Regions from separate parts of the Neobacillus sp. NPDC097160 genome, predicted to be linked through region 3. Evidence: riboswitches for the same ligand, from Rfam matches in the RefSeq annotation. Region 3 holds a riboswitch; each other region holds the start of a gene.
What was found. A riboswitch is a leader RNA that binds a small molecule or an ion and turns the genes downstream of it on or off. The one in region 3 is predicted to bind S-adenosylmethionine.
Positions count from the first base shown of each region.

Region 1: linked by a shared signal. The riboswitch ahead of ACIQXV_RS18785 (methionine biosynthesis PLP-dependent protein) and the one ahead of ACIQXV_RS02100 (homoserine dehydrogenase) in region 3 are both predicted to bind S-adenosylmethionine.
Region 2: linked by a shared signal. The riboswitch ahead of ACIQXV_RS19170 (methionine ABC transporter ATP-binding protein) and the one ahead of ACIQXV_RS02100 (homoserine dehydrogenase) in region 3 are both predicted to bind S-adenosylmethionine.

Region 1 is NZ_JBIWDU010000013.1:109,857-114,071, reverse strand. It holds gene ACIQXV_RS18795 (bifunctional homocysteine S-methyltransferase/methylenetetrahydrofolate reductase) at 1-343, opposite strand, end outside; gene metC (cystathionine beta-lyase) at 343-1,533, opposite strand; gene ACIQXV_RS18785 (methionine biosynthesis PLP-dependent protein) at 1,533-2,645, opposite strand; SAM riboswitch class I at 2,786-2,902, opposite strand; gene ACIQXV_RS18780 (YveK family protein) at 3,226-3,960, shown strand; gene ACIQXV_RS18775 (CpsD/CapB family tyrosine-protein kinase) at 3,947-4,215, shown strand, end outside.
Region 2 is NZ_JBIWDU010000013.1:178,736-182,950, forward strand. It holds gene ACIQXV_RS19160 (MetQ/NlpA family ABC transporter substrate-binding protein) at 1-753, opposite strand, end outside; gene ACIQXV_RS19165 (methionine ABC transporter permease) at 770-1,435, opposite strand; gene ACIQXV_RS19170 (methionine ABC transporter ATP-binding protein) at 1,428-2,453, opposite strand; SAM riboswitch class I at 2,648-2,757, opposite strand; gene ACIQXV_RS19175 (O-acetylhomoserine aminocarboxypropyltransferase/cysteine synthase family protein) at 2,891-4,207, opposite strand.
Region 3 is NZ_JBIWDU010000002.1:26,337-30,551, reverse strand. It holds gene ACIQXV_RS02110 (GNAT family N-acetyltransferase) at 1-592, shown strand, start outside; gene ACIQXV_RS02105 (GNAT family N-acetyltransferase) at 597-1,268, shown strand; SAM riboswitch class I at 1,344-1,455, shown strand; gene ACIQXV_RS02100 (homoserine dehydrogenase) at 1,531-2,526, shown strand; gene ACIQXV_RS02095 (glycosyltransferase family 2 protein) at 2,708-3,997, shown strand; gene ACIQXV_RS02090 (glycosyltransferase family 2 protein) at 4,017-4,215, shown strand, end outside.

The sequences.
Region 1 (4,215 bases), on a different contig from region 3:
AAATGGAGTTAGGTTTAACACCGCGATTGCCGCCCATCGTCCCAAGCACATAGGCATTATTTTGTGCGGCTTGTTTTGCATTCTTTACAGCAGCACTGTTAATTTCCTTCACCGAGTCTTCTAGTCCATACCGCTGCAGCTTTAAATAATTCCCTGCATAGGTATTTGTTTGAATAACGTCGGCACCGGCATCAATATAGGCTTTATGGATGGATTGAATTTGTTCAGCCTGCGACAGATTCAGTTCCTCAAAACAGCAATCCGTTCCGTATGAATAGAGGAGAGTACCTATGGCTCCATCTGCAATTAAGATTTGATTGTTTAATTTTTCTAAAAAGCTCATTATGAATCTCCTTGTTGTAACACCAATTGTTTTTGTTCTACATGGCGGAAGGCCTGTGAAAAATCCTTGATCAAATCATCGGAATTTTCGAGTCCAACAGATAAGCGGACAAGGCTATTGGTAATGCCGCGTTTTTCTCGCTCCGCTTGTGGCATTGCCGCATGCGACATCTTTGCCGGATAAGAAAGAATTGACTCAACCGCGCCAAGGCTGACAGCGAATACAGGGATTTTTACATTCGCAAGAAAGGTTCTTAGTGCATCTTCATTCGCCAATTCGAAGGATAAGACAGCTCCCGGGCCACCAGCTTGGTCTTTCTGGATTTGATATTGCGGATGGCTTTCAAGCCCTGGATAATGAACTTTTTCAACAAGCGGATGAGCATCTAAATATTCCGCTAGTTTCATAGCTGATTTTTGTGATTGTTCCAGACGAACGTGCAGCGTCTTAATGCCTCTTAATACAAGCCATGCATCTTGAACACCTAAGATGGCACCAAACCCATTTTGCAAAAAGCCTAATCTTTTCGCTAAGTCTTCGTCATTGACAACAGCAAGTCCGGCAACGACATCACTGTGACCTGATAAAAATTTTGTCGCACTATGGAGGACAACATCTGCCCCTAATTCCAATGGTTTTTGATAAGAAGGAGTCAGGAACGTGTTATCGACAAAGGTTAATGCGCCCGTTTCCTTTGCAATAAGGCTGATTGCCTTAATGTCGGTTACCTTCATCAATGGATTCGAAGGTGTTTCCACATAAAAGGCTTTTGTATTATGCTGAATCGCTTGTTTCACTTCATCAATATTGGTCATATCGACAAACGTATGGTCAATGCTAAGCCGTGAAAGAACCTCTGTCACCATCCGGAACGTACCGCCGTATACATCCTCGGTAATGACAATATGATCACCGGCAGAAAGGAGGAGAAATGCCGTTGAAATCGCGGCCATACCTGATGAAAAGGCAAATCCTTTTAACCCGCCTTCGAGCTCAGCAATTACGTCTTCAAGTGCTTCCCTTGTCGGATTTAAACTGCGGCCATAATCGTACTTCCCAAATTGATCGAAATCAGACTGGTGGAAGGTGGATGCATGCTGAATCGGCACACTAACCGCTCCAGTTGTTGGATCAACTTTATGCTTATTATGAAGGAGCCTGGTTTCAAAGCTAAATTCTTCATGTGCCATTATGCAATCACTCCTTCATTGAGATGGGTAAAAGCACCCTCAAGGTCAAAAATTATATCCTGTGCATCTTCAATCCCAACGGAAAAACGCAATAAGCGATTGTCCACGCCTGATTGAATCCTGATTTCTTCTGGAATATCGGCATGCGTCTGTGTCGCCGGGTACGTAATAAAGCTTTCCGTTCCACCCAGACTTTCCGCAAACGTAATCAGCTGTAAGCCTTGTAAAAATGGATTAATCCATGATTCTTCTTTTAGCCGGAAAGAAACCATTCCGCCGCGGCCCGGGTAAAGCACATCCGTCACAGCATCATGTCGGGAGAGGTATTCCACGATTTCCTGCGCATTTTTCTCATGTTGTTTCATGCGAAGCGACAAGGTTTTCATGCCGCGCATTAACAGCCAAGAGTCAAAGGCACTTAGGACACCGCCGGCCCCGTTATGATGAAAGGCCACGGCTTCACACAGTTCTTTTCCCTTCGCGACAATCAGCCCAGCTAAAACGTCATTATGACCGCCTAAGTATTTTGTCGCGCTATGGATGACAATGTCGGCACCAAGAGCGATTGGCTGCTGTAATAGTGGAGTATAGAAGGTATTGTCAACAATTAGCAATATGCCGTGTTTCTTGGCAATGGCGGAAATAGCGGCAATATCAGATTCCTGCATAAGGGGATTGGTTGGAGTCTCGAGAAAGATCGCCTTCGTTTGCGGTGTAATCTTGCTTTCCACCTCATCCGGACAACACGTATTAACATATTGACACTTCAAGCCCCATTTTTTATAGCCTTGTTCTAATAAGCGGTAAGTGCCGCCATATAAATCTTCACTTACTAACCATTCATCACCCGACTGGAATAAGGAGAGGATCGTAAAAATGGCCGCCATCCCTGAGCTGCAAGCAAATCCCTGGTCACCGCATTCCAAATCAGCAATGGTTTTTTCAAGGAGCTGGCGCGTTGGATTCCCTGTCCGTGAATAGTCAAACCCAGTTGATTGCCCAATTCCATTGTGCCTGTAAGCCGTTGAAAAATAGACAGGCGGATTCACCGTTCCTGTTGCAGTGTCACTGCGATTTCCAATTTGGGCAAGTTTCGTATCAATTTTGTACATGATGCACTCTCCTTATTAGTAAACTATAAATATTGGTTTTCTGTTTTACTTTAGCGCTACAAGGTGCTAAAGCCTTTAGATAAATAAAAAAAGTCTTCTATAAGAAGAAGACTTTTGTAAGCACGACCAAAGTGTCATTCTTCTTATCTTGCAAATTAGCAGCTAATTTGCAGGACTTAGCACCTTTTCAATGGGTGAAACCATTGATGGTTGCTGAGGCGTCGCAGGGCCATTCCCTCAACCTCTCTTGATAAGAAATTAATATTTAGATTATTTATAAAATTTACTACAGTTTGGCGGAAGTGTCAACTTGTTTTTCTAACTTTCGGATATGTTTAAAATGTGGCGACATCGCAATTGTTAATATTCAGATTATTTTTAGAAAATTTATCTAGTTATATTGACATGTTCTTTATAAAGAACTAATATTATGGATATAAAGCAGTATTTAATAAATAATGGAAAGTTGACCGCTAATTTAAGTAGACCCATAGTCTTTTTAGCATGAAAATGTTCTTTATTTGAAACGTTATTCGTTGTATCAACAGTAGTATTTACTGCATATAATTGGGAGGCTTTTATGAATCGTATCGATGTAATGAACAATTTGCCGAAAAGAAAAGCCAAGGACATAGATTTAAAAGAACTTTTTCTCGTAATAAAAAGAAGACTTTGGTTAATTATTGTCATAACCATAATCACAACAGGATTAGGTACTTATTACAGTCATTCAAATAACACACCAATATACCAATCCTCTTCAAGGATTATTATCGGAGCAAATCCGGAAGATAGAAATACCATGCAGGTAATTATTAAAGATTCAACCATTTTAGATAAAGTAGTCAAGGAACTAGGATTAGCTCAGTCAGCTGAAGGGTTAGCTGGGCAAATTACTGTTTCAAGTGTTGATAATTCACAAGTTGTAAGTATTAGTGTCACGGATACAGATCCGAATAGGGCGGCGGATATTGCTAATAAAACTGCGAGGGTTTTTAAACAGGAAATTAAAACAATTATGAATTTTGATAATGTTCGCATATTATCTGATGCCAAGGTAAATCCATGGCCAATAAATCAAAGTCAAAATAAGTTGATCATAATCGGCTTTATTGCCGGATTAGTCATCGGAATTGGTTTAGTGTTTTTGTTAGATTCCTTGGATGATTCTTTAAGGTCTGAACGTGAAGTGGAAGAAATGCTAGGACTTCCTGTTTTGGGAAGAGTTCCGAAAATGCATAAAAGGAATTTGAAAAAGAAAAACTTTAAGCAGATTGGATTAGAAGGAAGGGGTGAGACGATTGGCTATAAGTAAAGTAAAAGACAGTGCAGTGACAAAAAAAAGGCCATTAGTTGCTTATACCCATCCAGAGTCTATTATTTCTGAACAATACCGCATGATTCAAGCAAATATTAAATTTGCAATGATTGATAAAAGAAGTAGAACCTTCTTAATCACTTCTCCTAGTAAAGGGGAAGGAAAATCAACCACTGCTGCTAATTTAGCTATTTCCATGTCCCAGCAAAAAGAAAAAGTCCTAATAATTGATGCCAATTTACGTAATCCTGA
Region 2 (4,215 bases), on a different contig from region 3:
TACAAGCGTTTTGATGTCTTTACGGTCTTTATCCTCTGAACGTACGACCACAAGGTTTGCCGGTACAACGTCATTGCCTTCAAAGGCAATTCCATACTTGCCGATATCAATACCGCCTTCTAATGCGTAGTTCGTATTAATGACGACCGCATCACCTTCACCACTTTCGAAAGAAGAGGCTAATAATTTTGCTTCAATTAAAGTGGAGAAATCAAGGTTCTTTGGATTTTCAACAATATCCTCAACTCTTGCGTTCGCGCCAACGCCTTCTTTAAGCTTAATTAAACCTTCTTTTTCAAAAATCGGTAAAATACGTCCGTGGTCACTAAGTGAATCACTCATAATAATTTTTGCGCCTTTTGGAAGGTCTTTTAAGCTTTTATATTTTTTAGAATAAATTCCGATTGGTTCCTTATGGATTTCACCAACACTTACAAATTTAAAATCCTTATTTTCTTTCATTTGTAGGTCTAAATACCCTGGTGTTTGAAAATAGTTTGCGTCGAGTTCTTTATCTCGTAACGCTACGTTTGGAAGGATATAGTCTTGGAAAACTTTGATTTCCAGGTCAATGCCTTTTTCTTTTAATAAAGGTTTTGCCGCTTCTAGCACTTCCGCATGCGGTACAGCAGATGCACCAACGACTAATTTCTTGTTACCATCCTTTTTAGCAGTATCATTTTTTTCCCCGCCGCACGCTGTTAGGGCAAACACTGCGAACGCAATAAAAAGAACACTTAGTAATTTTTTCATTATTTAACTCCTCCAGTTATCGTTTATCTGTTTTCTTTGTAAAATAATCTCCAACAAATTGGATGATAAAAACCAAAATTAATATCGCAATCGTTGCAACTAACGTAACAACTGGTCTATTGCGCTGAAAACCTTCAAGGTAGGCAAAATGCCCAAGTCCACCGGATCCAATGACCCCAGCCATCGCGGTAAAGCCGACTAGCGAAATAGCTGTGACGGTAATCCCTGAAATTAATGCCGGTAAAGATTCAGGTATCAATACTTTAAAAATGATATGACCATGTGTTGCTCCCATCGATTGCGATGCTTCAATAACACCTTTATCGATTTCCCTTAGGGCAATTTCTACCATACGAGCATAAAAAGGAGCTGCTCCAATAATAAGGGCTGGGAGCGCAGCATTTGCACCAAGCATAGTCCCAAGTAATAATTTTGTAAATGGAATTAATAAAACAATTAAGATAATAAAGGGGATAGACCTAAAAATATTAACAAAGCCGGCAATAACGACGTTAACAGGCCGATTAGCCCAAATATTACCTTTATCCGTTAAAAACAACAATAGACCCAGGAATAATCCTAAAATAAATGTCGCAAACACGGAAATGGAAGTCATATAAATGGTTTCACGTGTTGCTTCTATTAAATTTTCCCACTTTACCATTTCCATAAAATTAGCCATTACTGATCACCTCCACGCCAACTTGCTGGGAGTGAATATAATCGATGGCTTGCTGTATTTCGCTAGCTTGTCCATCCAAATGGATAAATAATGTTCCGTATGATCCGTTTTGCGTGTGCGAAATTTTCCCTTGAAGAATATTTACAACAACATCGAAATCCCGGATTATGTTTGTGATTAATGGCTGTTCAGCTGCTTCCCCGATGAACGAGAGCTGAACCACTTGTCCATACGGATAAAGTTTAAGTAAATGTTCGATTGTTTCTTTCGTTTCTTCCGGTTCTGTTACCTGCTGGACAAACCGTTTGGTGATTGGCTGCTGCGGATTTTTAAAGACATCAAGCACGGAACCAAGCTCTACCACTCGGCCGCTTTCCATCACTGCTACCCGGTGACAGATTTTACGAATGACATGCATTTCATGGGTAATTAAGACAATTGTTAACCCGAGCCGTTTATTGATATCAACTAACAATTCTAAAATCGAATCTGTCGTTTGCGGATCGAGGGCTGAAGTTGCCTCATCACATAACAATACTTTTGGATTATTTGCGAGAGCTCTAGCAATCCCAACCCGCTGCTTTTGTCCGCCGCTTAGCTGTGATGGATAAGCATTTTCTCGGCCTTCCAGTCCAACCAGCTTAATCAACTCTTCGACCCGTTCCTTTCTTTGTGGCCCCTTAACTCCGGCAATTTCTAGGGGAAAAGCAATATTTTCACTAACTGTTCTTGACCACAGCAAGTTAAAATGTTGGAAAATCATGCTAATTTCCTGACGCGCTTTTCGAAGTTCAGCTCCCTTGATTTTCGAAATCACTCGGCCGGCAACCGTGACACTTCCATCAGTCGGCAGCTCCAGGCCATTTAACATCCGAATCAGGGTACTTTTTCCGGCACCGCTATAACCAATCACACCGAAAATTTCTCCATTTTGTATTTCAAGGTTCACGTCATCGACGGCCTTTAGCTCCCCTTGCTTGGAGGGATATATCTTATGAACATCTTTTATTGAAATCACTTGAATCACCTGCTTCTTATCCTGATTACCAGTTACTTAAATATAGGTTTGACTGTTTAGGCGAAAATATTTTGGAAAAATAAAATGCGGGAGGCTTCTAGCTAGACAATTTCCAAAGTCGAAATTTATACTTTCCTATCCCAAAACAAAAAGCCTTTCTGCGCAGGCAGAAAGGCATCACGAACTAGACCTTTCTCCCATCTTCCAAAGCAAACGCTTTGTGTGAATTGGCACCATTTCAATAAATAATATTGACGGTTGCCGGGCTTCATCGGGCACATCCCTCCACCTCTCTTGATAAGAGCTAACAGCATTCTATATTCAATTAACACGTTAAATTGTTTAAGTGAATTATTTTACAAATGCTATCGTATCACGGATAAAAAGGGGTGTCAACGAAAAATTCTTTATTCTCGAAAAAATAGATTTAGGAAATTTTAGGCATTTGCCTTCACTGAAGCCAAGCCTGTTGCAGCTTCAATCGCTGATTCGAGATCCTCGATTAAATCCTCAACATTTTCAATTCCGATCGAAAGTCGAATTAAATCCTCTGATACACCTGCCGCTTTAAGTCCTTCCGCATCTAATTGCTGATGCGTCGTACTTGCCGGATGAATGATTAAGCTTTTTGCATCACCAACATTGGCCACATGCGCCCAAAGTGACAGCGAATCAATCAATTTAGCGCCTGCTTCTTTTCCACCCTTAATGCCAAAAATAACCATAGAACCCGCACCTTTAGGTAAATACTTTTTCGCGAGCTTCTGGTCTGGGTGTGATGGATGACCCGGATAGGAAACCCAGTCCACGGCAGGATGGTTTTCTAAATACTCAACCACTTGCTTTGTATTGGCCACATGCTCCTTCATCCGGACATGAAGTGTCTCGAGTCCAAGCGTGAATTGGAAGGCATTTTGCGGGCTTAGCGCAGGGCCAAGATCACGCAATAATTGCACGCGTGCTTTAATAATATAGGCAATGGCACCGAGCGCTTCCGCATAAACAAGATCATGATAGCTGGCATCCGGTGTCGTAAAGCCCGGGAATTTCGGTGAATTCCAATCAAACTTACCGCCATCCACAATGATGCCTCCTGTAGATGTCCCATTTCCCAACAGCCATTTTGTTGCCGAGTGCACGACAATATCGGCACCGAATTCGATTGGCCGGCAAAGATATGGAGTAGCAAAGGTGTTGTCAATAATTAATGGTACCCCTGCATCATGAGCGATTTCCGCTACTTTCTCAATATCGAGCACACGCAAGCTAGGATTACCAATCGTTTCCGCAAAAACAGCCTTTGTTTTTTCTGTAATCGCCGACCGGAAGTTTTCCGGATCATCCGGGTTGACAAACTTCACATTAATTCCATATTTAGGAAGGGTAACAGCAAATAGATTATACGTTCCGCCATAAAGGTTCGATGCAGAGACAATCTCATCCCCTGCCTCGGCAATGTTTAAAATCGCGAGCGTGATGGCAGCCATGCCGCTAGCAACAGCAAGTGCACCAACGCCTCCTTCTAATAACGATATTCTTTCTTCAAAAACCGTAGTGGTCGGATTGTGAATCCGAGTATATATGTACCCAGGTTCCGCTAAGCTGAAAAGGTTTGCCGCATGTTCGGTATTTTTGAATTGATAGGCGTTGTTTTGATAAATTGGAACTGCGCGAGCACCTGTTACCGGATCCGGAGCCAAACCACCATGAACACTCAATGTTTCAAAACGATACTTCTTTTGATTTTCTGCCATTTCTCTTC
Region 3 (4,215 bases):
CATTGAAATCCAGTCTGAATGCTTTCCACCGCCTTTCCCAGCCGAATTATGGTGGAATAAACAGCAGCTAACGAATCATGTAACCATTTTTCCAGATGGTGCGCTATGCTGTGAAATTGCAGGGAAACTGGCTGGTTCGCTCACAGGTCTTTGTGTCGAGTTTGACCCAAATAATCTCAATCATTCTTGGGAAGAAATCACCGACAACGGGTACATCCGCAGCCATAATCCGAATGGCGATACATTGTATATTGTCGATATCAGTGTTCGCCCACAATACAGGAAACTAGGGCTAGGTAAATTAATGATGCAAGCGATGTACCATATAGTCATTGAAAAGGGATATGCCCGACTGCTGGGCGGAGGCAGGATGCCAGGCTATCATAATGTGGTTGATCAAATGACCCCCAATGAGTATCTAACAGCGGTCATTAGTGGAGAATTAGACGATCCCGTCATTAGCTTTTTGCTACGGTGCGGCCGTGTACCAGTCGGCATTGCAAAAAATTATCTCGATGATGAAGAGTCCTGCAACAATGCAGCCTTAATGGAATGGAAGAACCCGTTTAAATCACAAGAAGGGGGCGTATAAGCCGATGGAATATAAAAGAATAACCAGTATTGGAGATCCCAATTTTAAAAAGCTTCATGATTTAATGAAAGAAATTTTCCCACCGGAAGAAGTATTGGAATATGACCATTGGAAAGAACCGTTGGAAGACCCAAGCATTCGTGTGTTTGTTGCCACAAAAGCAGACCAAGTTGTCGGAGCAACGGAATACCGATATTACCCCGATTGGAATATTGCTATGACGGATTTTACCATTATCAGCGAACCGGGATTAGGGCTTGGACGATTTTTAGCGCAAAACCGTTTAAAGGATTTAAACCAGCTTGCCAAAGAAAATGGCAAAGTGTTGTTCGGAATGTTTGCAGAAATCTATGATCCTTACCGAGTAGAACATCACGAATTTGGCGGCGTTAAGGTGATGGACCCCTATGTGCGCCGGGAAGTATTGTCGCATTTAGGCTATAAGCGCCTTGATCTTACTTATGTTCACCCTTCTTGGGAAAATACTGGGGAGGCTGTAGAGGGACTTGATTTGTGTTTCATGCCAACAGATGATGAGTTTGGTCAATTACCAGCCGCTTTAGTAAAGGATTTTCTGACTACTTACTATTCGGTTTTATCCAATAAACCGCAGAAATGGCTCCAGATGATTGAAAAAATCACGACAATAGAATCAATCGCTTTATTACCGTTATAAAAATCTATTGACATTGACAGAAGATTCAGCTAACATTCTCTTTATAACTTGGTAAATTAATGAAACTAAATACAACTCTTATCCAGAGCGGCGGAGGGACTAGGCCCGATGAAGCCCGGCAACCTTCAAGGTATTCCTTGAAAAGGTGCTAATTCCTGCAGGTTATTTTTAACCTGACAGATAAGAGGAGGATTCTGCCCTCTTCTTATGAAGAGGGCTTTTCCTGTTTTAAAAAAAATATCTAAATAGGGGTGGATGGACAATGACTGTAATAAAAGTGGCAATCCTAGGTTTTGGAACAGTTGGGGAAGGTGTTTATCGGACGATTCAATCACATGCGGAGGAATTAACAGCGGTATTGGGTAAAAAGGTTGAGGTTGCCGCTGTCCTAATAAAAAATAAGCAGAAGGAAAGAAACGTCAGTGAGGATGTTCTCCTTACTACAGATTTTGAAGACATTCTAAATATGCCGGAGCTTGATATTGTCATTGAAGCCATCGTGGACAAGGACCCAACATTTTCATTTTTGAAAAAGGCCATCGAACGGGGATGTCACATTATTACAGCGAATAAAGAGATGTTTGCCCATCATGGACAAGAGCTGCTCGAGCTGGCAGAAAAAAATAATGTATCGGTTGGTTTTGAAGCAACGGTAGCAGGGGGAATCCCAGTAATTCAAACCTTTAGACAATTATTAAACATCAATCGCATTCAACAGGTTCAAGGAATCTTAAATGGAACTTCGAATTTTATCCTGACCGAAATGCGGGAGGGTAAGCAGTCATTTGCCGAAGCACTAAGCTTAGCCCAAGAAAACGGATTTGCTGAAGCTGACCCGACAAATGATATTGAGGGCTATGACGCCTTTTATAAAGCGATGATTCTTAGCCGGATTGCCTTTGGAGAGGAACCAAACTGGCATGATGTTGAGCGTGAAGGGATTACCGCTATTACAAGTGAATTAATTGAAAAAGCTGAAGAATTAGGCTTACGGTATAAACATATTGCCCAAATAAGTAAGTCGGGAAATCAGATTAAAGCAACCATAAAGCCGGTCCTTGTTGGAAAGGAGCATCCATTTTACCATGTGGAAGGGGTTCAGAATGCTGTCAGTGTCCACTCTGATATTGTGGGTGAAATCACGCTGCAAGGACCAGGTGCTGGAATGTTTCCAACTGCAAGTGCTATCATCGAAGATTTGGTTTATGTGTGTAAAAACAATGCACCAGCCCCTCGACTAACGGCATTAACAACATGATAGAAATTTCTCCAGAAAAAAAGAGTCCTCAAGCTCTTTTTTTCTTTGCTTTCAATAAAAAATAAACGAAATTAACAAAACTGGGCTCAAGTTTAGTCAAAACTAAATGGTAAACATATTGTGTAAAAGCTCGACCAAATGGACTAGTTATTTGATAAAACAAAAATTGAAGGGGTGCGTCATGTCAGGAAGTTTTAAAAAAGAAAGTACACAAAAAGAAAGTACACAAAAAGAGATGATGCAAAGTCCCCAAAAAAGTAACACTGAAGGTTCATCGGTAAATAAAATTGATCAAGACATTGAAGTCAGTGTTATTATGCCGTCACAAAATAAATATCCACTTAATCTATTTTCCCTCTATTCACTTGAACTCCAAACCTTTAATCCTGCAAAAATGGAAGTCATCTTTATTAATGATGCCTCAACAGACCAAACGGAAGAAAAACTAAAAGGCTACTCTCCGCCCTATCACTTTAAATATATCCATAGTAATCAAAAGCTGGGAAGAGCAAAGGTCAGAAATTTAGGTGTTCGTTCTGCAAGGGGAAGCATTTTGATCTTTCTAGATGCGGAAATGATCACGGAACCTGATTTTGTTGAAAATCACTATAAGTATCATCAATCCAAAAATAACGTGATTTTGTCAGGGGTTATGCATTCCAAAGCACTATATACATGTGTTTTCCCCAGTTTCTCTGAGCAAAAAATAGACACCATTGCAGATTTAACAAAAAATAATAAAGAAATATATACGAGATTCCAAAATCGTAAAACCCATTATGATGAACCATATTCATTATTAGAGAAAAGCGATTTCGCAAGAAAAACCTATAGGGATTTAGCGTTTAAATCATTTCCATGGTTTCGGCAGATTATCCGAAATTTCAGTGCAGATTTAGAAGGGTTTGCATTTCCATGGATGGCCTTTCTAACAGGGAACGTCTCTATACGGAAAGAAATGATCGTTAAGGCAGGAGGATTTGATGAAGAGTTTTTCCATTACGGTTACGAAGATTGGGAATTAGGATACCGATTATACAAAATGGGTGCTCAAAATATTGTCAGCGATCAATTATTCACCTACCATCAGGAGCATCCGGTTGGGGAAAGCAAATGGAGAGAGGCAGTCGGGAACTTTGGCCTTTTTACGATAAAACATCATGATGTTGATATCCTCATTCTAGGATTAGAGCTTTCTGGACTCACGGATTTATTAACGATGAATAATATCCTAAGGGAATATAAAATACTTGGAAAATCTAGGCCGGAGCAATTTCAAAAATTCGAAGAAAAATTCATCCTCATCCTTGAAACCATTATTCTTATGCTCCAGGTCGATATCCGTCATTTCAATATCTTAGGGGCTGCAGGCTTCGGCTCAGAGGATCGAAAAGAGCTCCTTAATGATATAAAAAGTCTAAGCGACTATCCTAATTTAACAAACTTTATAAATCAAGTTATAAAATCATAATCATAGAAGGAGTGAAAAAGTGGTTTCCATTATAACGTGCACCATAAGAGAAGAAAGTATCGATAATGTTTTTAATAATTATCAACAGCAAACCTGGCAGGATAAAGAGTTAATTATAATCTTGAATAAAGACACGATAGATATTGACCGATGGATCAAAAAGGCAAGGAATTATCCAAATGTACAGGTATTTCAATTACATGAAAAAGCAGCCTTAG